One region of the Paenibacillus sp. FSL R5-0517 genome, then DNA from elsewhere that is predicted to be linked to it. Evidence: riboswitches for the same ligand, from Rfam matches in the RefSeq annotation. Region 1 holds a riboswitch; each other region holds the start of a gene.
The links. A riboswitch is a leader RNA that binds a small molecule or an ion and turns the genes downstream of it on or off. The one in region 1 is predicted to bind cyclic di-AMP.
Positions count from the first base shown of each region.

Region 2: another riboswitch for cyclic di-AMP. It lies ahead of MKX40_RS17390 (3D domain-containing protein); the one in region 1 lies ahead of MKX40_RS00150 (ubiquitin-like domain-containing protein).
Region 3: another riboswitch for cyclic di-AMP. It lies ahead of MKX40_RS06985 (hypothetical protein); the one in region 1 lies ahead of MKX40_RS00150 (ubiquitin-like domain-containing protein).
Region 4: another riboswitch for cyclic di-AMP. It lies ahead of MKX40_RS10150 (C40 family peptidase); the one in region 1 lies ahead of MKX40_RS00150 (ubiquitin-like domain-containing protein).

Region 1 covers NZ_CP150235.1:30,370-37,832, forward strand. The annotation lists gene MKX40_RS00140 (HD domain-containing protein) at 1-1,226, shown strand, start outside; gene MKX40_RS00145 (TatD family hydrolase) at 1,561-2,331, shown strand; cyclic di-AMP (ydaO/yuaA leader) riboswitch at 2,573-2,826, shown strand; gene MKX40_RS00150 (ubiquitin-like domain-containing protein) at 3,098-4,282, shown strand; gene rnmV (ribonuclease M5) at 4,438-4,983, shown strand; gene rsmA (16S rRNA (adenine(1518)-N(6)/adenine(1519)-N(6))-dimethyltransferase RsmA) at 4,988-5,890, shown strand; gene yabG (sporulation peptidase YabG) at 5,950-6,846, shown strand; gene MKX40_RS00170 (Veg family protein) at 7,000-7,275, shown strand.
Region 2 covers NZ_CP150235.1:3,954,715-3,962,177, forward strand. The annotation lists gene MKX40_RS17375 (PspA/IM30 family protein) at 1-317, opposite strand, end outside; gene MKX40_RS17380 (hypothetical protein) at 430-771, opposite strand; gene MKX40_RS17385 (polysaccharide deacetylase family protein) at 926-1,720, shown strand; gene MKX40_RS17390 (3D domain-containing protein) at 1,828-2,499, opposite strand; cyclic di-AMP (ydaO/yuaA leader) riboswitch at 2,502-2,698, opposite strand; gene MKX40_RS17395 (amino acid ABC transporter ATP-binding protein) at 2,920-3,642, opposite strand; gene MKX40_RS17400 (ABC transporter substrate-binding protein/permease) at 3,629-5,092, opposite strand; gene MKX40_RS17405 (M20 family metallopeptidase) at 5,273-6,448, shown strand; gene MKX40_RS17410 (alpha-glycosidase) at 6,713-7,463, shown strand, end outside.
Region 3 covers NZ_CP150235.1:1,598,688-1,606,150, reverse strand. The annotation lists gene MKX40_RS07010 (hypothetical protein) at 1-257, opposite strand, end outside; gene MKX40_RS07005 (zinc ribbon domain-containing protein) at 357-602, opposite strand; gene MKX40_RS07000 (organic hydroperoxide resistance protein) at 819-1,238, opposite strand; gene MKX40_RS06995 (Nramp family divalent metal transporter) at 1,568-2,920, shown strand; gene MKX40_RS06990 (HAD family hydrolase) at 3,055-3,738, opposite strand; gene MKX40_RS06985 (hypothetical protein) at 4,068-4,466, opposite strand; cyclic di-AMP (ydaO/yuaA leader) riboswitch at 4,582-4,757, opposite strand; gene MKX40_RS06980 (glutathione peroxidase) at 5,128-5,607, shown strand; tRNA gene MKX40_RS06975 (tRNA-Leu) at 5,755-5,837, opposite strand; gene MKX40_RS06970 (urease accessory UreF family protein) at 6,282-6,983, shown strand; gene MKX40_RS06965 (XRE family transcriptional regulator) at 7,254-7,463, shown strand.
Region 4 covers NZ_CP150235.1:2,244,026-2,251,488, reverse strand. The annotation lists gene MKX40_RS10165 (carbohydrate-binding protein) at 1-203, shown strand, start outside; tRNA gene MKX40_RS10160 (tRNA-Leu) at 296-380, opposite strand; gene pelA (pectate lyase) at 545-1,507, opposite strand; cyclic di-AMP (ydaO/yuaA leader) riboswitch at 1,926-2,057, shown strand; gene MKX40_RS10150 (C40 family peptidase) at 2,063-2,527, shown strand; gene MKX40_RS10145 (carboxymuconolactone decarboxylase family protein) at 2,626-2,955, opposite strand; gene MKX40_RS10140 (hypothetical protein) at 3,097-3,315, opposite strand; gene MKX40_RS10135 (hypothetical protein) at 3,435-3,764, opposite strand; gene MKX40_RS10130 (xanthine phosphoribosyltransferase) at 3,862-4,443, opposite strand; gene MKX40_RS10125 (hypothetical protein) at 4,648-5,703, shown strand; gene MKX40_RS10120 (glycosyltransferase family 4 protein) at 5,832-6,962, opposite strand; gene MKX40_RS10115 (GNAT family N-acetyltransferase) at 7,372-7,463, opposite strand, start outside.

The sequences.
Region 1 (7,463 bases):
ATATCCACGTGCAAGATCCGGTTATATGGCAGTTAATTAACACCCCGGAATTTCAGCGTTTACGCCGGATTCGCCAACTCGGTACTTCTTACCTTACTTTTCACGGAGCAGAGCATAGCCGGTTCTCACATTCACTAGGTGTTTATGAAATTACACGCAAGATCATCTCTCAATTTGAAAGAAGTCATTATTCAGATTGGCCGAAGGAAGAAAAGATTGTAGCTCTGTGTGCAGCTCTGCTTCATGATCTCGGGCATGGTCCATTCTCTCACTCCATCGAGGAAGCTTTTGACATGAATCACGAAGATTGGACTTGTCGCATTATTACAGGTGATACCGAAGTAGGGGCGATCTTAAGACGGTATGCTCCTGATTTTCCTGAGAAAGTGGCATCTGTCATTCAAAAAACGTACGAAAAGCCGATTGTCGTGAACTTGGTGACCAGCCCGCTTGATGCAGACCGAATGGACTATTTGCTCAGGGATGCTTATTTTACAGGTGTAAATTACGGCACGATTGACCTTGATCGCATCCTTCGGATGCTGCGTCCTTATCATGGACGGATTGTAGTCAAGGAGTCAGGTATGCATGCTGTGGAGGATTACCTCATGTCTAGGTATCAGATGTATTGGCAGATTTACTTCCATCCGGTAACTCGTAGTTCTGAAATTCTATTGCGGCAAATATTCAAGCGAGCAAAAACACTCATACAGCATGATTTTCAATTTCGCTTCATGATTGATCCACTCCCTCAATTATTTGCAGGAGAATTATCCGTGGATGAATATTTGCAGTTGGATGAAGCATTAATTCAGACGGCATTTACACAGTGGCGAAAGGAGGACGATACTGTTCTGAGTGAGTTATGCGAACGTTTTATGGATCGCAAGTTATATAAGTATGTAGAGCTTGAACAGGTCGACTTGACAATAATAGAAGAGATTCGGGAAGCTTTTGTACAGGCAGGTCTTGATCCCGAATATGATCTTGAAATTGATTTTCCTTCCGATAATCCGTATGATGTTTTTCGTCCGGATGAATCCACGGATAAGCAGATTCTTCTTCTGGATCGACAGGACAATTTACGTGAGTTGTCAGAAGTATCTGACATTGTCCGTTCCATCAGCGGGCTTCACCGGGGGAAACATCATTTGTATTACCCGCAAAACAAGGTGGATGCGATTATTCATGAATTACCGTCACATATACGCCCCTATTTCTTGTAATCGTGTGGGTATAATCCAATGAAGAATTTAGATATCAAAAGACTTTCAAAAAGAGCTATTTTTCATGATACAGTAATCTGCTTTAATGGGGAGTATATGTAGATCGACATAATTTTGTAAATGAAAGTAGGCAAAGTTAGCACAATCAGCAATATGTAGATCAGAATATCCTTATATCTTCTATATATTGTAGTTGTGAAGAAACAAACGTAATGATGTAATATACAGATTGTCCAAAATGTTTTTTTGTATGAGTCATTAAAAAATTTGAATTTCACCAATTAAATTTTCAAAAGAAGATAGTCGTTATTTCGACATGAAGGGAGATACAGACATGATGCTGTTCGACACACATACACATCTGGATGCACCACAATTCGACGAGGACCGCGAGGACATGATTCAGCGTGCTGTGGATGCAGGAGTTGGTCGCATGATCAACATTGGCTTTAACCGGGAGACAATTCCAACCACAATGAAACTCGCTGAAACGTATGACTTTATCTATGCAGCTGTAGGTTGGCATCCCGTAGATGCGATCACAATGCAGGAGGGGGATTTGGAGTGGATTGCATCTTTATGCAAGCATGAAAAAGTGGTGGCAATCGGTGAGATTGGATTGGATTATCACTGGGATACTTCACCGAAGGAAATACAGCATCGCGTATTACGACAACAAATTGCCTTGGCGCGTGAAGTGAACATGCCGATTGTCATCCATAATCGGGATGCACATGAGGATATCATAAGAATTTTGCGTGAAGAGAAGGCGAGTGAGGTTGGTGGTGTGATGCACTCGTTCTCAGGCAGCTGGGAAACAGCGAAAAGTTGTCTCGATATGGGTTTCCATCTCTCCTTCGGAGGACCGATTACCTTCAAAAACGCAAAGCAACCCAAAGAGGTGCTGGCGAAGGTTCCGATGGACCGATTTTTCATTGAAACCGATGCTCCATATTTGACACCTCACCCTTATCGCGGGAAACGAAATGAGACAGCGCATGTACGTCTGGTTGCAGAGGCAGCTGCGGAAATTAAAGGCATTTCGGTGGAGGAAATTGCTGCAATAACCACCAAAAATGCCATGGAACGATTTGGAATTCGTTAAAAAAACGAGCAAATGAGGTGAAAAAGGCAGGTAAGCGGAGTTAATTTGCCCTTTGATCCAAATAAATCAAGAATATTACAATATTTTAACCAAATATTCAGAAAAACGTACTTGATCAACGCTTTACAACATGCATCAAAACAGGATATCATCTTTTCAGTGAATTGTTGTGCGGAAAATTGGACAGATGTTCGGGGGATGAACAAAGGGACACTTTCCGATGAAACAACATTACTTTCATGAATCAGTCTCGCTGAGTCTCCGTTAACGGAGAGCGGGGGAACCAATAGGGCTTAAACATCGGTGAATTTGGCCGATGCGCAACGTTCGCTGACCCAAAAGCAGCGAAGGGAACTGCGAAGCCGTATTTGATTTCTTCTTTGGGTCTCGGGGTGAATTCAAGGGCGTCCGCCATGAGCGGGTGACCCAAGATAGGGCGGCTCTCTTTCGCCCGAACCCGACAGCTAACCTCGCAAGCGGAAAAAGAGAGGCAACCTCGTGCATGAATTTCCGATATTCAAAATCATTCGGAAGCCACGAAAGAGTTCCTCTTACACTCTTTCTTTGGCTTTTTTGTTTTTGAATAAAAGAAATGTTGTCATCATACGGTAGGTATTCAGGAGGATGACATCATGTTGCGAAGATTGATTCATGGTGCAGAACCGATCAGTTGGTTCGATCTGTGTTCTGTAGAAAATTTGGTATAGTCACGTCAAAGACATCATGCGTTACTTTAGACGGCGAGGCTATGAAGGAGGACGGAGAAGTGGGCACATTCCAACCAGAAGAGACCCATGAGTCACGATCATCCAGTAAGTCTTTCGCGTTGCGGTGGAAGCATGAGAACATGCGTCAAATGGCATTGATCGCGATTTTCTCAATTGCGCTTACAATCATGATCTTGTTAGTCGTTTACGGTCAGGCCGGGAAACAAATTTCACTGGTTATTGATGGCAAAGCTCAGGTGGTAGAGACTCGTACAGGAATGCTTCAGGAAATGTTGGAGGAGCAGTCGATCACAGTCAGCCCTCACGATAAGGTATCCATGTCCATGAACGGGGCGATTACAGATGGAGACCGAATCGTTATTGAGCGGGCCGTTCCAGTTAACATTACGGCAGACGGAGACACCAAGACTCTGTATACAACGGATTCATCGGTAGAAGATGCAATTCAAAAATCAGGTATTCAAGTTGAAAGTAATGATAAGGTGTATCCGGCGCTTGGAACTGCGATCAAAGCAGATATGAAGATCCGTGTAGTGCGCGTAACAAAGCGTACAGTGGATGTAGAACAACCAATCGCTTACAAAGTAATTAAAACGGCTGACCCTAGCTTGTACAAAGGGGATAACCGTGTCGTTGTGAACGGCAAAGAAGGCACAATTGTACAGCACATCGAAAAGGTATTTCAGGATGGAGAATTGGTCTCCAAAAAAATGGTCGGCAAATCTGTCGCGAATAATCGTGTAGATAAAGTTATTGCTGTCGGCACCAAAGCAAAACCGGTCGTGAAAAAACCAGAGATTCAGACCGTATCAGCTCAGACTTCAACAACGAAAAAAGCTACAACAACGAACTCGAAGAAAACATCTGCCTCGGGCAGCAAAGTGATTACCGTATCCGGGACTTCTTTTAAATACTCCAAAGTACTTAAGAATGTATCCATGACTGCCTACTCTTCCGAAGAGCCTGGCATTGGAACCAAAACAGCTTCTGGTACTCGTGTAACGGAAGGACGCACCATTGCGGTTGATCCCAAAGTCATACCAATTGGCTGGTGGGTATATATCGAAGGTCTGGGATTCCGTCGTGCGGAAGATACAGGCGGTGCCATTAAAGGCAACAAAATTGACGTATATTATGACAGTGTGAAGCATGCCCTGAATTTTGGACGCAAGAAAGGCAAGACGGTCTACGTGATCGGTCCGGTGAAGCCGGAAGCGAACTAAAATCGTTTTACTTTGAAATGGGAATGCTATAAAATAGTTGCATGAATGATTCATGCGGAATATGCGGCGGAGGGGTCTGAATTCAGTCTCCCCCGCCGTTTGGCAGAGAAGAGGATATTCCTCTTCTTTTTGCGTTAGAAAGGAAGAAATGGAACATGATAAAAGAAGTCATTGTGGTGGAAGGCCGTGATGATACGGTAGCCATCCGTCGGGCCGTGGAAGCCGATACCATAGAAACAGGTGGATCAGCCATCAACCAACGCATTCTGAACCGGATTGCGCTTGCTCAGGAGAGACGGGGAGTCATTGTACTGACAGATCCGGATCATGCCGGCGAACGCATTCGTAAAATCATTGCGAATAAGGTGCCTGGTTGCAAACATGCTTTCATTCCGGAAGCCGATGCCACACGCAAAGGGGATATTGGGGTGGAGAATGCCTCACCGGAGGCAATCCGTCATGCTCTGGCACGTGTACATACTTCATACGAAGGCGCTCCTAGCCTGATCGATTGGGAGGACCTGATCGCGGCAGGACTTATTGTGCATCCGCAGGCTGCTGCACGTCGCATGGAGATGGGCAATCTGCTGGGTATCGGATATTGTAACGGTAAGCAGTTCCACAAACGTCTCGGTGTATTTCAGATTACACGGGAAGAGTTCTCTACAGCATTAGCGCAAATTGAACGTGAAGGATTGTGAGCATATGAAGGATATGGAAGAGACGATAGAAATTGCAACGCCCAAGCGAACCAAAGAAATTATTCAAAGACACGGATTCTCATTTAAGAAAAGTCTAGGTCAGAACTTTTTGATCGATCAAAATATACTGAACAAAATTGTTAATGCAGCCGATTTGGACGAGTCCAAGGGCGCTTTAGAGATCGGACCGGGTATTGGAGCCCTTACGGAACGATTGGCCCGGGTAGCGGGTCCTGTCACAGCCGTAGAGATTGATCAGCGCTTGATTCCCATTCTGGGAGAAGTGATGCAGCCTTATCCGAATGTACGTGTGCATCATGGTGATGTGCTGAAGCTTGATCTGGCTGAACTGTTCCAAAGCGATTTTGCATCGGTGGACAAAGTCAGTGTTGTGGCTAACCTGCCTTATTATGTAACGACTCCAATTATGATGAAACTGTTGGAAGAGAAGCTGCCAGTGGACAGCATTGTTGTCATGATCCAAAAAGAAGTGGCTGAACGCATGGCTGCTGCACCGGGATCGAAAGACTACGGCAGTCTGAGCATCGCAGTTCAGTACTACAGTATTCCTGAGCTTGTGTGTATTGTGCCACCGACGGTCTTCATTCCCCAACCTAATGTGGAATCAGCTGTCATTAAGCTGAAGGTGCGTGAGCAACCACCAGTTGAGATTCCCGATGAAGCACACTACTTCGAAGTGGTACAGGCTTCTTTTGCCCAGCGGAGAAAAACAATCTCGAACAACCTGAAGGCTCGTTTCTTCACAAAGGAGAACCGAGAACAGGCAGACATTCTGCTGGAGCAGGCAGGTATCCAACCATCCCGACGCGGAGAGACGTTAAGTCTGCAGGAGTATGCTACACTCAGCACCGTAATGTGGGAAGCAGGGGTACGCGCAGCATTATAAAATTCGAATGAACCAAACCGGGTCTCTGCCCATACGATGGGGTAGAGGTGATTACGTTGATGAATATCGGAGACTTGGTCGTTCGGAAGTCATACGGCGGCGATGTGACTTTTCGGGTGGAAGGCCTTCAGTTGGATGCTGCGGTCATTAAAGGGACTGAGTTCCGGCTGCTTGCCGATTCCCCAGTGGACGATTTGATACAGGTTCCTTACGAACCGCAAAGCGCCAAGACCAGACAGGCGCATATTAAAGCACATCAGACCCTTTCCCGCCTGCAACAGATTCGTATGGAACAGGCTGAGCGGAATCGTGAAGGTCTGGTACAGGACTGGTCTGCTCAGCAGGAGCCGGCTTATTTTGAAATGCCGGGAAAGGTGCTTCATCTGGATGGTGATCCGAACTATTTGAAAAAAAGTATGGATCTCTATGAGCAACTTCGTGTTCCCGCAGAGGGACAATACGTTCATGAATCGGCAATGGCAGATACCTTATACCGTTTATTACCCAAAGTACGTCCAGATATCGTGGTCATTACGGGTCATGATGGGGTGTTAAAGACACGTCAGCCCTATGACTTATATAGTCTTGGTAGTTATAAGAACTCGCAAAATTTTGTGGCGGCCATTCAGGTGGCCAGACAATATGAACGCCATCTGGATGCACTCACTATTGTGGCAGGAGCCTGTCAGTCCCATTTTGAGGCACTGCTGCGCGCTGGAGCGAACTTTGCCAGTTCTCCAGGCAGAATCCTCATTCATGCACTTGACCCGGTCTACGTGGCAGCCAAGGCTTCCTTCACATCGGTACGGGAAACGGTCAACATGAATGATGTTCTGCACAATACGATCAGTGGTAGCCAAGGTGTGGGTGGTGTCGAGACACGGGGGAGCTACCGGGTAGGTCTGCCGGGGCTGAATGATTTATCTACGCTAAAAGTGAACCCGTCGGCAGTCTGATGCAGGCCATTTAAAGTCCCAATTTGGGGCTTTTTTTGTTTGCAAAAAAATTCATTGACAACAACTTTTTGATGCTGATATAATAATTAGTTTTGATTTGACAATGACTGTAAAATCCGGTATAATGGACAAGAAAAGAGGTGGTCGTCGACAATGGCTAAAAACACGCTGTTGGATATCAAACGCAATCTCGATGCACATATTGGTCAGAAAATTATGCTGCGGGCTAATGGTGGCCGCCGTAAGACCATTGAGCGTACGGGTGTATTGGAAGAAACGTACCCTTCTGTTTTTATTGTTAAGCTTGATGAGGAGCAAGAAACCTTCAAGCGAGTATCTTATAGTTATGCGGATATACTTACGGAATCGGTGGAAGTCATGGTTTTTGACCCGGGCAGCCAGACGCATAGCTCCTATATGGAGACGTAAGTATCGTTGTACAGGCGATTCACCTCACGGGTGGATCGCTTTTTTATGTCTACAAAATCAACCATTTATCTTCTAAGGTAACCCATACATACGCAGGAATGAGTGAGGAACGGTCGCGGCATACTATATGTACAGGTGAAGGGACAGTTTCTTAAGCAATACAGGAAACTTCATTTGGTCTGATGGCA
Region 2 (7,463 bases), 3.0 Mb from region 1:
GTTTTGTACTCAGTCATCTTCTCTTCGGCTGCTTTTTTCTCTTCCAAAGCCCTGCGGGCCAGATCCAAGTTTTGAGCACGTGCCGCCGTATGCGCCTGCTCTTCACGTTTTTTCACTAGAGCTTCCTGCTCTTCGAATAGCTGCTTGAATTTCTTCTCAATGGCGATCTGTTGCGCTACTGCTTTCTCCGCATCTTCCAGATCCTCTTGCATGTCACGGATATATTGGTCCGTCATCTTGATTGGGTCTTCTGCCTTGTCAATAATAGCGTTGATGTTAGACATGGTTAGATCACGTAAACGTTTGAAAATGGACATTATGTTATTCCTCCTAGTCGATATTACATCGTATATAAACATACATACGTAACAATCTACAACTCGTTTCAATTTTAGCAAATAAAATTAAAACATGCGATTGCTCTTTATATTAGGAAGATCGTTTATCCTTGCTCAGATGATCCTCCATTAGCCTCTCTGCAGTCTGCACGATTTCATCGATCTGCATCCGTGTAATGGAATCAAAATGGATACCCATAATTACCGTAACGGTCATTTTTAATTGTTGGGCAGCCTTTCGGGCAAGCCGCTCACACAGTTCTTGTTCCTTATGTCCCGGAATATGGACTGTCGTGCCGCTGACCCGCTCATCTTCCACATAGAACGTGGCTACAGCGCCAATATGAGCTTTTCCTCCCGTAACGAGAAAAACCTTATCCTCTCCTGCTTCAATCACCTGTAAACGTATCGATTTCAAATCATATGTACTCATGGCTATTCCACCGCTCCTTTTCTATATGTTATATATGGAGGAATTATGGCTGTCATGAGTTAAATCAGCAATGAAACTTCTCACACTGCGCATATTTTCTCAAGTCCACGGGCATACCATAGAGAACGTCATTTTGGAAAAGGAGGCTGTTATTATGCGCGTACGCCTCATTATGCTGATGGTTATCGTTGTTTTTCTCGGAGGATATCAAGCACCACCAGCTTCATCACGGGATGCTTCAGACCCGCCAAGTGAATCGGTATCCAATACTGATTCCGTGGAAGAAGAACAATTAACATTGGGACAGTTACGTCAGAAATATGCCGATACGTTCAAAACTAATGGTCCTTCAACCAAACAGGTTGCGTTAACATTTGATGATGTGCCCGATCCACGGTTTACTCCGCAGGTGTTGGATCTGTTGAAAAAGTATAAAGTCAGAGCTACGTTTTTCATCGTTGGTAGTCGTGCTGAGAAGCACCCCGATTTGGTAAAAAGGATTGTTAAGGAAGGGCACATCGTTGGCAATCACAGCTACAATCATCCGGAGTTCAGTAAGCTGTCGATGAATGCCTTCCGCAAACAAATTTTACATACCGGGGATATCATTCGCCATTTGGCGGGATATACGCCCAAGATGATTCGACCTCCGTATGGAGACATTAATGAAGAACAGCTGCAATGGGCTGCCAGACAACATTATAGTATTGTGAACTGGAACGTTGACTCTCTGGACTGGAAAGGTCTTTCCAAGGAAAAGGTGAAAGATAACATCCTGTCTGCTGTAAAACCTGGCTCCATCGTTCTACAACATGCAGGAGGCGGTGTTGGATCGAATCTGAATGGCACGATTGAGGCTTTGCCTGAAATTATTGAGGAACTGCGTAACCGGGGATATGAACTGGTCACCTTGGACGAAATGCTGGGATTACCGAAGGCGAAAGAATAGAATAACCGTGTTAGGTAATCATGGAAATATTAAAAGGGTGCTGTTCAATCGCAAGTTAGCGACTGGCAGACACCCTGTTTGAATTCAGTTTAAATGAAATTTACGCTCTACTTCAGAATGTACAACTCGATATCCTGAAAACCAAATGTGCTTACCGACTGTTTGCTACCAGGGATAAAGATATCAATCCGGTGACCCTTGATTGCACCGCCCACATCACGTGCTGTAGCCACAAAAGCCTGTTTTGGCAATCCTGGATGGCTGTGACCCGTTACCAGTACTTTGGTTCCAAGAGGAATGACACTAGGATCTACTGCAATCGTACCCAGTTCAAGGTCATTTCCGAAATAATCGACCGCACCCCATCCTCCATTTTCAGACGGATCTGCAGAGTATGCTGTTGCTTTCACGTTCACAGTTTTACTATAATCAAATGTTTTACCCCACGCTTGAACCACTTTGTTATCTGTGTTAACGTCCAAGCTTGCTGTCGTAACCGTTTTGGCTTGGGTCTTGCTCTCCGTCGCCGCGGCAGCTACATTGTTTGCCTTACCGGGAATAGTAATTTTCAAACCACCATAAATGTTGTAAGGCGAAATGTCATTGTTTGCTTTAACTAACGTGTTCATTGATACTCCGTATTGTTTCGATAAGGTGTAGAAGGTATCCCCCTCTTTGGCCACATGAACTGAATCGGCGTGAGCCGGAACGGCTTGAATGAGCATTGCTGTTGTCATTAATGCTACTGCTGTTTTGGCTATACGTTTCTTGTTAATCATGGTCTTCCTCCCTCATTGTGCCTGCGAAGTTAGTTGTCGGATTCGGATGAGGAGCCCACCCTATAGGTCCATCATTACATTTGAAACGATATGTACCCCTAATTCACCCCAAGCAGTGTGCTGTAGATCTTCCCCCTGCACTATCTGCATCGTTACATCCCCCGCACTCCCTGTCCGGAAGTTTCGGCAGAGTTCAATATATCACAATTTTGTAACCTGAACTTGTAGTAATTCTTACCAAATGGATTCAACATGTATAAGCACGTGTAAGAATATTGAATAATCTAAAAGTGTTTGGGCCAGATATCCGCTATATATTTGGTAACAGAATAGTTACTTTTCGAATCCCATATGTAATTATTTTCAACAAAAAAATAGCGTTACCGACTCGAAGTCAGTAACGCTATTTAATCGATTCATTTAGAGTACTTTCGCAAGGAAGTCACGTGTACGTGAATTTTTCGGTGCTCCAAACACCTCATCAGGTGTTCCCTCTTCCACAATAACCCCGCCATCCATGAACAGGATACGGTCTCCCACTTCACGTGCAAACCCCATCTCATGCGTTACGATGACCATGGTCATCCCGCCTTCTGCAAGACGTTTCATGACATCCAGAACTTCGCCGACCATCTCGGGGTCCAGTGCCGATGTAGGCTCGTCAAACAGCATGACATGCGGCTGCATGGCCAGTGCTCTAGCAATGGCGATCCGCTGCTTCTGTCCACCGGACAGCTGATTCGGGAATACATCTTTTTTATCGTACAAGCCCACGGTGTTAAGCAGATCAGCAGCAATTTTTTCCGCTTCCAGCGTGGATTGTTTCTTTACTTTGATCGGAGCGATTGTGATGTTTTGTTCTACCGTTTTGTGTGGGAACAGGTTGAAATGTTGAAACACCATACCCATTTTCTCACGAGTTGCGTTAATGTTGTGCTTCGGATCGGTGATTGACACGCCTTCAAAATCAATCTCTCCCGAGGTAGGTTGTTCCAGCAGGTTCAGACAACGTAAGAATGTACTTTTCCCTGAACCGGAAGGACCGATGACCACGACAACCTCACCTTTGCCAATCGTCACGTTAATGCCCTTAAGCACATCGTTATTTCCATAAGATTTGTGTAATTGTCTAACGTCTATCACTTGCACTCAACTTCCTTTCCAGTCGTCCCAGCAGCTTGGACAAAATGAACGTCATTACAAAGTAGATGGCTGCTGCAATCAAAAATGGACTCAAGCCTTGGTACGTAATGTTTTTGACCACACTTGCCTGATACATAATGTCCACCATACCGATAACGGAGATAATGGAGGATTCTTTGATGATGGTTATAAATTCATTACCGATGGCCGGTAATACAGCTTTGAAGGCTTGCGGTAAAATAATATAACGCATTGCTGCCCCTCTACCCATTCCCAGGGAACGAGCTGCTTCCAACTGACCCCGATCCACACCTTGAATACCTGCACGGAAAATCTCTGCCAGATAAGCACCACTATTAATTGAAAGTGTAATGATACCTGCCTGAAGTGCAGTGAAGTTAATGCCAAAGCTTAGGGAAAAACCATAGTAAATGATCATTAATTGTACCAGCATTGGTGTACCACGGATCACTTCAACGTAAGCAGTACCGATCCACCGCAAAATTGCAGCGTCATGCAAACGGAACAAACAGATGATCAATCCAATAATTACCCCGAAGATAACCCCAAGTGCAGACAACAGAAGTGTGTAGCCTATACCTGTAGCATAGAAACTTTTGTACTGCCAGAATACTTGGAAAATATTTTGTGATTTGTTTGCTTTGTCCGCCATCAAGAGGCTGGCGTCCGTCACCATCTGATTGATTTTATCTTCGCTTTTCAATCGCTCCAGTGTTCCATTTACGGCTGCTAGCAGCTCGGTATTGCCTTTACGAATCCCGATTGCCGCTTCTGCTTGCTCTTCGTCCGGAACAGCAGCAGCAAGTCCAATGATATCGTCCAGATAACCTGCAGCCACGGTATCTTCTACGATTGCCGCGTCAATACGTTTGGTTTGCAGTTGAAGCACGATATCCGAGATTTTATCAAGCGCAGTAAGCTTCGCTCCTGGAATACTCTGTCCGATCGTTTCCTGAATGGAGCCTTTCTGAACGCCAATCTTCGCATTTTCAAGTTCGGTCATGGTTGGATATTTGTCTTTATCCACATTGCGAACCATAATCACTTGTTTTGATTTATAGTAGGTGTCGGAAAAATCGATACTTTTCTTCCGCTCATCCGTCGGCGTCATACCTGAAATCACCAGATCAACACGCCCGCTCTGCAATGAAGGCAGAAGACCGTCGAAGCCCATATCCTCAATTACAAGCTCAGCGCCAAGATCTTTGGCAATCTCTTTGGCGATCTCAATATCAAAACCAACGATTTCATCTTTACCATTAATCACTTTATGGAATTCATATGGTGCAAAATCGGCACTTGTACCGAGCACCAGCTTTTTACTGCTTGAATTATCTGTAGTTCCACTTGCCAATGCCACAGGAACGGCAGTCGTCAGCAGAATAACAAAGGTCAACAGCATCATGGTGTAACGACTTATCAATTTCAACCTTTTTCTCCCCTTACAGTACATTGTATGCTTCTCATGTTGATGACTGAGTCATTATAAAGTACAATGCATGATTATGCAATGCATTTTGAAATTACAAATCTTGACTTGTTTCTGAAAAAATAAAGCAAACATGATATAATCAATGAATTATTTTCATTACGCATAAGGAGTTTACCAATGACATCTAAAAAATCACAAATTCTTACGGTTATTGATCAATATGCTTCCCGTTTTAAAGCCATTTCATCATATATCGGTGCGAATCCCGAACTGGGAAATGAAGAGTATCTCGCTTCTGCCCGTTTGAAAGAAGAACTTCTCTATCATGGTTTCACTGTAGAGGCTCCTATTCTTGGACTGGAGACAGCCTTTATCGGAACGTATTCCGCCGCCAAACCCGGCCCTACCATTGCATTATTGTGCGAATATGACGCGCTGCCGGAGATCGGTCACGCTTGTGGTCACCATCTGATCTGCATGATGAGTCTTGGAGCTGCTGTTGGGCTTAAGGCCATTCTGGATGAAGTAGGTGGAACAATTAAAGTGTTTGGCACACCTGCTGAAGAGACTCGTGGTGCCAAAGTTCCGATGGCGGAAGCAGGCTTGTTCGATGACTGCGATGTTGCCCTTATGGCGCATCCATACTATGCCTACGAAAAGTCAGGCAGCTCGCTGGCGATTGATGCTGTTCAATTTGAATTTCATGGTCGATCTTCACATGCTGCCGCAAGTCCGCATGAAGGCATTAATGCTCTGGATGCCGTCATTCAAACGTTCAACGGAATCAATGCATTCCGGCAACAAGTGAAAAGTACCGTTCGGATTCACGGTGTGATCAATAACGGAGGTCAGGCAGCAAACATCATTCCTGACTACGCTTCTGCACAATTTTATGTGCGTGCTGCAACCCGTAAAGAACTGAATATCCTCACTGAACGTGTGATTCAGATCGCTGAAGGTTCTGCGCTGCAGACAGGTTGCAAGCTCGTGACATCCAACTATGAAACGTCCTATGACGAGATGGTCACCAATGAGGCATTCTCAGCGGCATTTAGTCAAAATCTGATGGAACTCGGTATCCCGCAAGAAGAGATTGTGAGTGGTAACGATCATGGCTCCATGGACATCGGTAACGTTTCCCTGAAATGTCCCGCAATCCACCCCTACATCCGTGTAGTGGATGAAGTTCATACCCTGCACTCCATTGCCTTCCGTGATCTTGCACTTCAGGACCGCGCGCTGGATGGCATGATTCTGGGAGCAAAAGCACTTGCTACAACAGCCTACGACGTACTCAGTCAGCCAGAACTGCTTCAAACCATCCGAACGGAATTCGAGCAAGCTATTCGCTAAGAATCTAATCAACATGTGATATAGGCACCCTAAACAGACTTGAATTCCAAGCTGTTTCAGGGTGCCTTTTTCTTAATTAGCTGTACGTATATTCAGCAAGAAGCTGGAGATGCTGTGAAAGAAACCTTTGAAAACGATGAAAATAATTCATTTTATTACAGTAAATGTGGTTCATTTGCTGGCTAACTTGGTTATTTATTGATATAAGTACGTGTTCAAAAAGACCGGTTTTCATAACTTATCCTATATTGAGGAGGTGCTGTCATGCTGCTCGAAGCCATGTATCATGTTCCTCGTGACAAGTGGGCTTATGCCTATAATTCGTCTACCATACATCTGCGTGTACGAACCAAACGAAATGATGTGCAATACGTGACTGCACTGACCGGAGATAAGTACAATTGGAACGGAACGTATAAGGAAATACAACTGGAGAAGGCTGCTGCGGATAGCATGTTTGATTATTGGGAGGCTGCCGTCAAGCCACAATTCAAACGTCTCACCTATATATTTCGAATAACCGCCGGTTCGGAAGATGTTTTTCTTGCCGATAACGGAATTCATTATGAGCTCCCCTATCCAACCGGAGGATATTATGAGTTCTCGTATATACATGAAATCGATGTGTTTAAGGTACCTGAATGGGCCAAAGAAGCCGTCTTTTATCAGATCATGACTGAACGGTTTGCTAATGGTGATCCCAAGCTGAATCCTCCAGAAACGCATGAATGGGGTGGCAAACCGGAGTTGGACAATTTTTTTGGTGGAGATCTGCCAGGTGTGCTGGATCATTTGCATGACTTGACCGAACTTGGCGTGAACGCCATTTACTTTACCCCGCTATTCCAAGCCAATTCCTATCACAAATACGACACAATAGACTATAAAAAAGTCGACCCTCATTTTGGTGACAATGCCCTGCTCAAACAATTGACAGAAGAATGCCATCGTCTGGGTATCCGAGTGATGCTTGACGCTGTGTTTAACCATTGCAGTGAAGACTTCCCTCCTTTTC
Region 3 (7,463 bases), 1.6 Mb from region 1:
ATCCATTGGTCATCGATCATTTGTTGATGCAGGTCACTTGCCCACTGGTCCATACATTTGCAAATGAAATCTTTGCGACATACTGGACAAGGCGTTTTCTGCAGACGGCTGATATTGGTCATCTTCCATTCCGGAGAACGGGAGTAGAATACACGGCATTTTGTACCGTCTACCAAATTCATTTTGAATTCGTACAATCCGTCTTCCTTGTTACCATAAGCTAGTTCTAAATCTGCAATACGCGGTCTATAAGACATGGATATCACCTGTTTAATTCAAATTTGGTTCATGCAATGACACTACTCAGTACTAAGTTATATTAAAGAAAATTCAGTTCAATGTCAACTCGCGCATGTCTACCCACCAAACAGAATATCCAGAATCGTCCCTACCTGCCCTTGTTTTTTACCTTTCAAAACATCCGGATCAAATACTTCAACATAGCCGCAGGAAGCACAAGCCACGAACAGGTAGTGGTTATGCTGTATATCGAACATCTTGCTCAGGCCTGCTCCTGACATGGAAACTTCCTTAATGTTACAATCCGTGCCCCTGCATTTTGTACATACAAATCGGCGCTCGATCATCTCTTCAATACTCATCTTCGTTCCCCCTTTATGGAATGTGTAGCATGAAGTGGGAGTGCAATTATGTAAAAGTACGCGATTGGACATCTAATCTCCTGCATCCTGCCCTTATATTATAATCAACACAAAACCCTGCCGATGGCCAGCAGGGCTTTGTACTCAAACGAACGAACATCAGGTATCTGAGATACCCTGCTCTATATGTTCCCCTTTGATTGGGGGAGTCAAATCTTAGACTACGTTTAATACAACATCAATATTGCCACGTGTCGCTTTGGAATATGGACAGAAATCATGTGCCTTGCGAGCCAGCTCTTCTGCTTGACTGTGATCCACACCAGGCATACTCACGTCCAAACGAACAGATAACTGGAAACCGTCATCCGCAGGGTCTTTACCAATGGATACGTTACTTGTAACGACCACATCCTCCAATTTCACGCCTGCTTTGCGTGCTACATTGGCAAGGGCACTTTCATAACATGCTCCATATCCAGCGGCGAAGAGCTGTTCAGGGTTGGTACCTTCACCACCGGAACCTCCAAGCTCTTTGGGCATTTTCAGATCATGTTTAAGCATGCCATCCGAAGATGTCACCGAACCTGTACGTCCACCTTTAACTGTCGCTACTGCTGTATATAAAGCTTCCATTAAGAATCTCTCCCTTATCCATATAGTTTTAAATGCCTTCAATTCAATTTAAACTTCTGGCTCAATTTGAAACGCATTTTATATCTTTATCAGCTTTTACATCTTTATTATTTTCATGCATCTTATCCACATATCTGTATTTTTTTCGGGGTTGGGTAATATACAAAAGAGCATTTTCAAATTAGAACATAATTTTTGTGTTAATACATAAAAGTTGCACTAGACAAAAATTATTGAAGGAGTACAATGTAACAATAAACATAAAAATTTAGATATATCTTGAGCGGTTCGTCCCGCATCACTATTCCAAAGAGTCAGGTGATAAACGTATGAGTAAAAAAAATCCATTCAACGCTCCTTCAAGTGAATCATTGTCTACTGCAGGCATAGCCCCTTCACTCGGAGAAGCACATAGTTCCATGAAAGTACCGCAGAATGCGGCATGGTGGAAGAAATTTCTCGCTTTTGTAGGGCCAGGGTATCTCGTGGCCGTAGGTTACATGGACCCCGGCAACTGGGCAACAGATATCGCAGGCGGATCGCAGTTCGGGTATACTTTGTTATCCGTCATCCTGCTCTCAAACATGATGGCCGTTGTACTTCAATCGTTGGCAGGAAAGCTTGGCATCGTCACTGGACGGGATCTGGCCCAAGCCTGCCGCGAACGCTTCAGCATGCCTGTTGTCGTCATGTTATGGATTCTGTGTGAACTGGCCATTGCAGCTACCGATCTGGCTGAGGTCATCGGTTCTGCCATCGCATTAAAGCTCTTATTTAACATCCCCATGTTGTACGGAGTTATCATCACCGCTGTTGATGTACTCCTGATTCTTGTACTGCAAAATAAAGGCTTCCGCGCCTTGGAAACACTCGTCATCGTGCTGATGGCCACCATTGCCCTCTGCTTCGGGATTGACCTGTTCCTGGCAAAACCGGATATGGGCGGTGTTCTCCATGGTTTTGTCCCAAATGTGGAGATCCTGCAGAACCCTGCCATGCTCTATATTGCCATTGGTATTATAGGAGCAACCGTGATGCCGCATAATCTGTATCTGCATTCTTCCATTGTGCAGACGCGTCAGATCGAACAGACACCACAGGGCAAAAAAGAAGCGATTCGTTATTCGACCATGGACTCTACAATCGCGCTAACACTCGCCTTGTTCATCAATGCGGCCATCCTGATTGTATCAGCTGCTGTATTCCATAGTGCCGGCATGACGCAGGTTGCCGAGATCTCCGATGCCTACCACTTGCTCACACCCCTATTAGGGACTACAATCGCAAGTATCCTGTTCGGTGTGGCGCTGTTAGCATCAGGCCAGAATTCTACCCTTACAGGTACACTCGCAGGGCAGATTGTTATGGAAGGTTTCCTCAACATTCGGATTCCGGCTTGGCTGCGCAGACTGGTCACACGTCTGATCGCCATCATCCCGGCAGTAATTGTCACAGCAATTGCAGGAGAACACGGCACAGAAGAACTGCTCATTTTGAGTCAGGTTGTACTTTCTCTTCAATTACCTTTTGCGGTAATCCCTCTGGTCATGTTCACGAGTGATAAAAAAAGCATGGGTGCATTCGCTAACAAATTGTGGCTCAAAATCATCTCATGGGTCATTGCCGCAATTATCGTTGTGCTGAATGTATATCTGATCATTCAGACGATCCGGTTATTCTAATCTCGTCTTATCGACTAAACATCAAAAAGGCTGATCAACTCCGGTATTCAATACCAAGTTGATCAGCCTTTATTATTGCAGTACAGCGAGGTGTTTCTTTTGTAGTAAAACTCCGAGCTCTAACAAATAATCATCTATTCCTGATCCGGCACCAGTAAAGGCAGGAGTTCATCCAATGAATCCACAGTCCAATCCGCGCGTTCGTCATCCGATCGGTCTGGCTGGAATCTTCCGTACCCCTGCATAATTCGAATCGTACGCATGCCCAGCTTCCGGGCAGGAATGATATCGTTATCAATCCGATCCCCGATCATGACGGCTTCCTCCGGTGCACAACCCGCCTGTTTCAGGGCTACAGCGTACAGCTCTGGATCTGGCTTGGACACCCCTTCTTCAGCCGAGCATGCCAGAACATCAACATACTTTCGCAGTCCGTAACTCTCCAGTCTTTCTTCCGTTCCAGGACTCTGATTGGCGATAATGCCAATGCGATAATACCGCGACAACTGCTGAAGTACGGAATCCGCTGAAGGAAAAGGTCGTTCAAGATCTTTTTTAAACTTCAGCTTGTCCTGAATCTGTTTCTGATGTCCCTCATCTTCAATGAATGTGCGAATCGCCACTCTCATGGGCCATTGTTCATATTTCTGATAACAGTTCGCGAACAGTTCACGTACCGCCTCAATCTTCACCGGATACCCCAAAGCACAGGCTTCGCGAACGAACTGTCCGATAATATCATCAACCGGCTCCCATTCATCCACCAGCGTATCTCCAACATCAAAAAACAACCACTTTAATCCACCCACATCCGGCACGCCAATTCCTCCTTGTAAGCCACAGGCAATCTAAAAGTTCGTGTTCAAAAAGTCTGGTTTTCAGTATCGAGAAGATGGAATGAAGCTAGAAATGGAGTAGCGGAGCGTAGGGAAAACTACGTGAGCAACGGACATTTCGGCTGAATTTCATATTCGATGCTGATGATGCCGCTAGGCATCCTTCGTAATCAAAAGCGGACTTTTTGAACTACCTTTAAAACCATAAAAAAGAAGACTCACCATCATGCACGAGTCTCCTCAAATTTCCGTTTATCGATACATTCAATTATAACAGGCACCTTACACCTGAGCAATCTCAAGCTATGACATTACCCATTGAGGAGAAAGCCGACTTCCCCATTGAGTGAATATACAATCCGGTCTGCACCCATTCCCCGATAGATCCCCTTCGGATGGCTTTGCTCCGTAATGACGCATAGGGATTTCGATGTCCACGATCGACAGATCTGTAAATAACGACAGGTCAGATTCAGACTGTTCTCGAAAATAAACACGTTGCCAACGCTTGCCTGCGGCAAAAACCATTTTTGAGCTGCAGCCGTATTCATGCGAATGACATGTTCTACTCCGATTCTACGGAGTCTGCGCTCTTCCCCTGCACTGTTGGTTAGAACGGCAAACGGCATTTTTTTGTACATCAGCAATTTGATAAATTTGCGTCCTGCTTCATTAGGAGCAGTCACTAAGATCATCTCAGTATCCATCATTCGTTCCTCCCTTGGCGTGAAAAGACAACAAAAAAGAAGCGTGGGGGACCAAGGCCTCCCGAACGCTTCTTAAAGAATCCATGGCGAAAACGCCATGAACCAGCGTACGGCTTGTTGCCTCTCCCTTTAACGCTTACGAGGTTAGCTGACGGATTCGGGCGCGAGAGTCGCCCTATTTCCGGCTGTCACCGGAAAATTCACCCCATGAATGCCTACTGTCCTGGACAGCGCATTCCGTTGGTTCCCCCGTTTCCCACTCATGAATGAATGGAAACTCAGCGATTAAAACATCGTTCGTATATCTTAAGTTAAGATTGAGCGATATTATCGTTTGTTTCGTTTTTCAGGTACAATTTAGTTTAAATTGAAATTACGATATGAATCATACACCCGTGCCATGACGGTGTAAAGTCCGGACAGATCACCGAATCGGCAGATTTTCGCCATTATTCATATATAATAACGCTTACAATAAGGTTATACGCTATCCACCTCGTCAAGGCTATCTAATTCTCACTCTGGCGTAAATCACTTCGTAATTCATTCACGCATTCTGCACAACTTGCCAGTTTTGATTCTTTTAACACCATATTAGTTTTGCATTATTTAATTGTAACCAATATAATGAAAGGTATCAGATGATATCATGGAGGCGATTGAGATGACAGTCTACGATTACAAAGTGAATACCCTTCGCGGTCAAGAAGTTGAAATGTCCGACTACCGTGATAAAGTGTTACTGATTGTGAATACGGCAAGCTCATGCGGACTTACACCTCAATTCAAAGGTCTGCAAGAACTGCAAGACAAGTTCCAGGATGCGCCATTTGAAGTCCTTGGATTTCCAAGCAACCAGTTTGCCCAGGAAAAAGGTTCTTCCGACGATATCGCGGAGTTCTGTCAGATGAATTATGGCGTGAGCTTCCCTATGTTTGAGAAAATTGATGTGAATGGCTCAAGTGCTCACCCGCTCTTCCAACACCTTAGCAAAGAAGCACCCGGCCTGCTCGGCTCCAAAGCAATCAAATGGAATTTCACCAAATTCCTTGTGGATCAGAACGGACAGGTAGTTAAACGTTATGCTCCCAAAACAACACCTGACAAGATTGAAGAAGATATCAAGAACTTGCTGCAAAAATAGTACATCTGCCACCCTTAGCCGGAAGGTAGAGCACCATTACCCCCGGTAATGGATGGCCTTTTTTCAACTTCTGGTACCAGACTGTTCAAACAGGCAAAAAAAGAAGCTTTCCATTAATGGAAAGCTTCTTCTTCATCGTTCATATGATGCGGTCGAGAGGACTCGAACCTCCACGGGCATACGCCCACTACCCCCTCAAGATAGCGTGTCTGCCATTCCACCACGACCGCATGTCGTAAATAATCGGCAACAGAATTGATTATACAGGGTTCTGAAATAAAAGTAAAGTATTTTTTAAACCTTCTTTTTTAGCTAGGCATTTTCCTCAAAAAACGCATATTCTCGTCATGTTTACCCATGAACTGCATATTATTAGATTTGATCCCCTCTTTTTCGGTAAGAGCTGATCTTGTTGATTCATTTATATATAGTCCTTCCTTATATATAGTCCTCCCTGCACCTCGTCACATAAATAACATAATAAGTAATATAAAATAACACAAACATTAAATATCAGAATCTATTCATTAAATTTAACGGATACTATTGACAAAAAGCGGACGTTTATGGGATGATAACTATCATATAATTCGGATTTTCAAACATAAAGTTAACAAAAAGGAATATAAATGTCATTTAACATGACATTTAACGAACACAGGAGGCGAATGATTGTGAACCGTGGGAATAAGCTGCTCGATTATGTCAAACTGCTTGATTCCTCTATTCAGGTTGGAGGGTTTACCCATTCCTTCGGCATGGATATCCATATCAGGGAGGGTACCATTCGTAATGCTGAAGATCTCGAATCATTCATGCGTTGTCAGTTGCATCCCAGCATTGTTCGTCTTGAAGGCATGGCCATCAAAGGCATCTATACCGCAGCAGATCACAAGGATACATGGCGGATAGCTCTGATCGATAAACTGGTCCATGTTCAGCGAACTCCTGGAGATCTCAGAGAACAAGCTGCCGCCATGGGAAAACGATTGATCAGACTGGCACGCGCTCTGCACCCCTGGATTGATTTTAGCCAGCTCGAACAGATCTTCGCCAAATATGATTCGGTTGGCTGCCTCTCCACTGTTCACGCCTGGATTAACCACCACCTCGACATCCCGGTCGAGGAAGCGGTCCTTGGTTACCTGCATTCAGCCATGAATGCCTGCATAACCAAAGCCTCCAAAGTCATTCCCCTGAATAACGATATAACCAAAGATCTGATGGTACGCCTGGCCTCAGATCTGGAGACTGAATGGAATACCGTAAGCGCCTCGGCTGCGGATGGACTGGCACAGCCAACCTCAATGTCCATGAAATCATTTTTCCCCAGTTTCCATATGCTTGGAGCTGGACTTCATGCCTACAGAGCCTAGTCCTCTTGATCCACAAACCCGCCCCCTTCCCTTCATCAAACAAACTAAAAAACACGCCGGCAACCTCCTTGCCGACGTGTTTTTTGTCATTTTATTTGTTTATTTAACGTATTTACGCCATTTAACATCACAAAATACACTTTTTTCCGTCTTTTTTAATTGTTAGATGACGGATTTACGTATATAATGAAATATACAGCTCGCATTTCTATATATTCTACATGAAGAAAGGGCGACTGAATACTACATTCTAACCAGGGGTGAACCCTTTTGAACAAGAACAAGAAAAAACCAGTCACTCCGTTCGGATGGGCCATCAAACGACGGCTAACCGAACTACAAGTGGACCAGAAGACCTTTTGTGAACAGCACGGCATCCCACCCTACCGTTTATCCAATCTCATCCACGGCACACGCAAAGCAACCCGATTCAGGCACATGGTCGCTGATATTTTGGATATTCCAGATGAACTGAGATAA
Region 4 (7,463 bases), 2.2 Mb from region 1:
GCGGAACACGTAACCTCGACATTTTTGTTAACGGAACCAAAGTTATCAGCAATGAGCCCTTTCCAGCAACGGGAAGTTGGTCCACTTGGGTTGAAAAAACAATACAAGTTCCCATGAACACCGGGACCAATACCTTGAAAGTGGTTACAACGGGAACGGAAGGACCGAATATTGACAGCATTAATGTTACCGCAGCACAATAAAACATTCCGTATGGTTGATGTTAGGATAATATCAAAAAATGCAAACAAAAAAAGACTCCTCATGCGTTAGCTTGAGGAGTCTTTTTATTCGATGCGGTCGAGAGGACTCGAACCTCCACGGGGGGTTAGCCCACACGGACCTGAACCGTGCGCGTCTGCCAATTCCGCCACGACCGCATATTATATCTCCGTGATTAATCTCGGCGACAAGAAATAATATATCATGCCCAATCTATCATGTCAACACTGAAAATAATAACATGAAAGCCCGAACCAGACATGCTTGTCCATTTCGGGCTTTACCTTCAACTAATCATTTGGTTCATCAAAAAGGAGTCATACTACAGCTTGGAAGGCCAATTGCCATACCAGGCATAACCGCCTCTTCTTTCTTTATCAATGTCACTCAATTTGTATTTAACTACCCCGTCTCGTCCAATGAAAATGGGTCTATCCGTTCCTATTTCATAGAAGCGTGCCCAGATCGGTGCTGCTTTGGAATCAGCGATAATCTTGCTATCACCATTTGCCCTTTCATACTTGTAACCCGTAATTTTCACCTTGTTAAACCAGTCCTCTGCTCCTTTAATGGATGCGGTAATTTTAGCGGTAGCAGGCCTTGTTTTCAGAAATTTAACAATCGTTACACTCTCTCCAGCTGTCAGCGATGGTACTTCGTAGATTCTTGCGCTCGCTGGTTTAAGGGAACTGGAATCATGTTGTTGTCCCCATGCTGTAAGCTTCCCGCCTGAGACGACCTGAGTATTCAGAATCGCCTCCACACCTTTGGCAACTGAATTTTTACTGCGATTAGCAAGTGTACTGTCGATAAATGAGAAATCACCTTTGCGTGTTGCTACTTCATCGAGCATGATCATTACATTAATCATTGCATCATCATTGTAGGTAATATGCTTGTGATATCCAGAGCTTTGGTAGACTTGTGGCCATCCGCCGTTTGAATACTGCATATTGATCAAAAAGTTGATTCCTTTGATTGCAGCTGTGGAGTAGCGTGGATCATTCGTCTTTTTAAATTCCTTCGCCAATCTTCTAATTTCTGAATATGTAGCCTTGTTGTCAATCGTGGACTTCGCCCACTCTCCACTTGTTTGTTTATAATCTTTTCTCCAACCTCCATCCGGCAGTTGGTTCTTCAAAATATCTGAAATACTCGCTGTAGTACCCGATGCATCAGCAGCAGATACCGTCCCTACAGGGAGAACTGCAATTCCAACTGATGAGAACACCATGGCGCATGCCAGGACAAAAGTAACTATTTTCTTTGCTTTCAAATGTAACACTCTCCCATGTTCATTGTAATAACATCCACAATTCTACCTTACCTATAACGCCCGTCCTTAAACCTCCTTAATTTAAATATATAACATAATAAAATCTATTTTTATCCAATATGTGGATTGGATAATCAGATGATATGCAAAAAATCAATTTTTGTCAATATATGCAACTTAATGAATATAATCTCTTAAATTCTACATAACGGATAGTTCTTTTAACTCATGACAAACTTATTTATTTATCCAATTTCGTCTCAAACGAATCAATAATGACGTTTTTGTCATCAATGATACCCAAACTTGACGCCTTCTTTCATATAAAATCGTTAATTCCGCTAACATTGAGGTATTACGAAGGGGTTTAAAAGGGTTTGACAATTACGCATTTATGCAATATAGTTTCAAATAGTTACAAAAACTTAATTATTCATTGCCGAGTTTCAGGTTTGAAAACGGGGGAACCATTTTGGGTGAATTATTCTTATACATAGGAAATATAGGGAACCTTCTACCGAACCCTTAGCTAACTCCGTAGGCATCGAAGGGAGAACATTGATTTTGAAAAAACTGATTATCTCCATTTTTGGAGCGGCTGTACTATTTACATCCGGGGCAACAAGCACAGAGGCAAGCAGTATTAACTCCGTAGTGAACAACATGACAGGTATTCCTTACAAGTGGGGTGGCACGACTCTGGCCGGGTTCGACTGTTCCGGGTTTATGAGATATATTTTCAATAAATACAGCATTGAATTGCCACGTACTTCGCAACAGCAAGCCAAAGCAGGTACTCCAGTAGCCAAGAGCAATGTTCGGACAGGTGATCTGGTGTTCTTTAACACAACAGGCAAAGGCATTTCACATACAGGTGTTTATATCGGCGGCGGACAATTTGCACATGCATCCAGCAGCAAAGGGGTAAGCATCACCAAAATGAGCAATCCTTATTTCAATGATCGTTACGTAACAGCACGTCGGGTAACTGGACAGTTTATGTACGATAAAATGTTAGGGAAAATGTAGGTATAATATCAAAGAGGAGGCTCCGGATCAACCGGAACCTCCTCTTTTGTTTGATTTCCTCTTTAGGAGGACAGTCCTTGGACTACCTCCATCTACACTTAATGCAGCGCCTTCTGCACTCGCATCGCGCCCTGGGACAGGGCATGTCCGCCTCCTACAGCTCCGGCCACAGCAACGGTCTCCATAATCTCCTGATCTGTAGCGCCCTTGGCACGTGCTTCTTCTACATGATAGAAGGTACATACCTCATTGTTGGCGAACAAGCCAATACCAAGCGCGATGAGCTGTTTGGTCTTCGCATCAATCGCCCCAGGTTGGAAGCATTCTCCGGTAAACTCATGATACGACTTCACCACACCTGGCAGCACATCACTTAATGCTCCAATCTGATCCTTGTAGGCATGAACTTTATCATTCATCAATGTCATGTCTTGCAGCACACCCTCTCGGCTATAGTTACAGAATTTCTTCACTGTACCTATCTTCTCTCCCGAGTGAGTCAATTATGCTAAGAAATCATGGTAATTCCAAACATTTGTACGCTCATACTTCTGACATAATGATCGCTGTTACTCACCAAGTGGACTTTGCCGGGGTTCGCTGAACAACTGATAGTGGTAACCACGATCCAACTTGACGACACGTCGATTCTGACGACGGATAAGTACCTGCTCGCCATCCCAGGCAACGACAATCCCGGTTACATCGTTCGATTCCAGCTCGTCCCGTACTACTCTGACTTTCTCACCTGACAGACGCAGGGCGTCCAATTCTGTATCACTAATCATGTTCATGGCTCCTATATTCCAAATTTATTTACAAAAAGAGACCTAAATGATAAGTCATTTAGGTCTCACGTGACTGTATTGGACTGTCATGTCATTCGAAATTATGTCCCGACTGAAAGTTACCGCTGCGCGTGCTCTTTGCTGTCGTTCTTCTCGAACCAAAAATCAAGCACTTTGGCGGACATCACACGTTCTTCAAGGTACTCCACTTGATGCGGTGTAAATTGTTCTTTCCAAGAGAAGGACAACTCTTCGCATAAGCCTACAATCGTCAGTAATTCTGACCAGGCAACATAGCGTTTGTACCAGAAAAATTGAGGATGTTCAATCATATAGGGATAAAGGTCATCGAATTCCGTATGTTTACAATCCAGGGCACGTTCAAAATGAACTTTCGATTCCGCCAGCTTATCATTAAAGAATTGTTCTGTTGCCGGTTGGTTCCCCATGGTGTTGCCTCCTCTCCCTAACATAACCCCATTATAAATGAAATTAGCGGCCATGCAAAGGCATAGTTCAAAAAATAGGCCCTATTCCTTTAAAATGTCACATTTCGTTATCGTCAAATTGTACCGTCCCATCGTTCAGGGAACGAATGCGTACCAAGGCTTCCACCGGAATCCCCTGTTCACGAATCGTTCGTGCCCCTGCCTGGAAACATTTCTCTACCACAACACCGAATCCGACGAGTTCCGCACCGGAACGCTCAATGATTTTGATGACGCCACGAGCGGCATCTCCATTGGCAATAATATCATCAATGAACAAAATACGGTCATTCTCATGAATGAACTCGCGAGATACCATAATGTCAGTTACAATTCCTTTGGTAAAGGACGGTACGCGTTCACAGTAAGCATCAGGATCAGCTAGAAGTGTTTTTTTGCGACGGGCGAATACAAGTGGCACCCCAAGTTCATAGGCCGCGGCAAACGCAACCGGAATCCCTGAGGATTCTACCGTGATTACACGGGTCACTCCACTTTCACGAAAACGGGCAGCGAACTCACGCCCCATCTCCATCGTTAATGCAGGATCAATCTGGTGGTTCAACAGACCATCCAGCTTCAATACTTGATCCGAGATGACAACACCCTCTTGTAAAATTCGTTGTTTCAATAATTCCATGATTTGACCTCCCAAGCCTATCCTATGAGGTAAAAGTATCATATATCTATCTATAAGTTCAAGCGAAATTGCCTGGACGCTGTCCTTCAGACGCGATTCAAGCCAAAGCTCATGATCGATTGTCATGACTTTCGTGGGTCAAGCATACCTTGTACCATGGTACCCGCATGTCCAAACTATACAGGGTCCTGAGAGGGGAAACACATGAAACAGGCATTTCGGGTGCTGCAGATCGCATTTACATACATCGGAACGGTTGTCGGAGCCGGCTTCGCTACAGGGCAGGAAATTTTGCAGTTTTTTACCCAGTATGGCAAATGGGCCACCGTCACCATAGGCTTATCCACCATGCTCTTTGTCTGGTTAGGTACCAAAATGATGCTGATCGCCCACGATACCGGATCCCGCTCTTATGAGGATCTGAACAAACACTTATTCGGCCACAAGGCGGGCAAATGGATCACTTGGGTGACCCTTCTCATTCTCATTGGCGTGAACAGTGTCATGCTTGCCGGAGCAGGTTCCGTTTTTGTCGAACATCTCGGTTTGCATTATCAGACCGGTCTAATCGTCACACTTGTAGGGACATATCTGCTTCTCGGTCGGGGCATCCAAGCTATCCTTCAAATGAATAGCATTGTCGTGCCTATGATGCTCCTGTTATCTCTGCTCATGATCACAAGTACCATCCATCATCCGGGAGCTTCCCGATTCATCACACTGACGACAGACTCAAATCCTATTCAAGTATGGCTGTCTCCACTGTTGTACACTTCATTTAATCTGGCGTTAGCTCAAGCTGTTCTGGTGCCTGTAGGGAACCAGATTCGTAGTCGGAATGTGCTGAAGTGGGGCGGAGTATTGGGTGGAATTGGTGTAGGTTTCATGCTAATGGCAGCCCATTTTGCCATGTCGGCACAGATGCCCGGCATCATCCAATTCGAAATTCCGATGGGCAGCATCGCCTTTCAACTTGGATGGGCAGTACAATCTGTATATGTATCCCTTATTTTTATGGAAATATTCAGTACGTTTGTTGCCGATATCTATGGCATGACCTTGCAACTCAGACAACATATACGCGTTCATCCCCGTTTCATTACATTAACCATTATGCTGCTCTGTTACTCACTCAGTCAGTTTGGATTCAGTTCTCTGCTATCTATCCTTTACCCTATCTTCGGAAGTATGGCACTGTTCTGGGCAGCCAAATTGGTATTAAACCGCTGGGGTACATTTCGTGGACGCAAAAATATATAAACATGCTTATGTACTTCATGAATATGTGCATACGTTTGCTTACCACAATTCATCACTCATGCGCACACCTTTTGCATGAAAAAAAAGCCGCTGTTTAGCACAGCGGCTCGCACTTTTTGTTCTCTCTTTTAGGTCTTGCTGGGAAACTGTAGATACATCTTCTTCAGCTCATTGACTGATCTGCCGAGCGAGTAATGTGTTTTGGCTTTTTCACATGCTGAACGGGCAAGTTCATAACGATATGCCGGATCAAGCATCACCTTTTCAAGCGCTTCAGCCAGTGCAGAAGGATCTTCGGCCGGTACAAGCAACCCATTGCTACCATTCTCGATCTGTTCGGGTATTCCACCTACATCCGTACCCACAAGGGCAAGACAACTCAGCGCCGCTTCAGCGAAAACGGAACCAAATGCCTCTGCTCGTGAAGGAAGTACAAAAATATCAAAGAATGGCATGAATTCCTCAGGGTGCAGTGTGTAACCATAGAAAATGGTCTCATTATAGATCCCTAATCGCTGCGCCAATTCTTCCAGATCAGGACGAATCGGTCCATCTCCAATAATATGTAACACATAATCATGACCTCGGCCCTTGAGTTCCGCACAGGCTTTGAAAAGAATATCCAATCCTTTCGCCGGAACAAGCCGACATACCGTCACTAGCTGTGGTATCGCATTATCATGAGGAATCGGCTTAAAGCGCTTCTCATCAAATCCATTGGGAATCACACCGATGACATCAGGTTCCTTCACGTAGGGAGCCAGATAACGACGGAACGAGTCTGACACCGTCAAGAGACGCTCTGCCTGATGTTCCAGCTCACCATATATCGCAAGCAGGAAGCGATGCTCCGGTCCGTCCGTTTCAATGCGTCCATTAAGGATTAATTCTCGTTCATAACTGGAGTGAATCGTCTGAATGAGAGGTGTATCCGGGAAGACCGTTTTCATCGCAAGTCCGGCAATGGGGTGGTGAGCATGAATCAGATCATAGGGCTTCTGAATACGCAACTTGGTCCACCATAGATAATCACGATAGGTTTGAATATATTTTTGGACAACAGGACTATCCTGATATTCAGTCCAGTCAAACGTTTCGAAATGAACTTCCTCCCTGCCCTTGTTGCGAATCCGCTTCGGCAACGAGAACAGATCCATTTCCCACCTTGGGGTTGTAAATCTCTCTTGCATATACGGAATCATAGAGGATACACCTCCGGGCTGCTCCGGAGGAAAGAAAAGCGCCTGCAGCAATCTCACTGTTAGTTTCCCCCTTTCTACATACGTTCTTTCCATACATCTTCATTCATGATATACCAGAACATATGTTCAGTAAAGATACAAAATGAGAATCTCTCTCAATTGCCCATCCTATATTGCATGCATATTCATTCATTTGTTTTCTCTGATACGGCTCTGTTATCCATTATGACATAGGACAGCCGGAACATCTATATTACGATAGACACAGCAAAAATCTTGCTATTCAAACCACTCGAATTAAACAGAACTGATAAGCTTTTGTTATCACTCGTATATACAACATATTCATGAAACATGACGCTCAGAAGCAAAAGCTTTAAACCAAACCAGCAATCAACCACTTGCTGTTGTCATCAATATATATTTGATAATAATTATAATTAAAATCAGAGTACAGTCATCATGCTCAGCTCAGGAGCTCCACCGGCTTCTCATATGTACTGTAACCATCAGTCTCTCCCAAAAAAGTATACCCGTTCCGCGCGTAAAAGGCGTTTA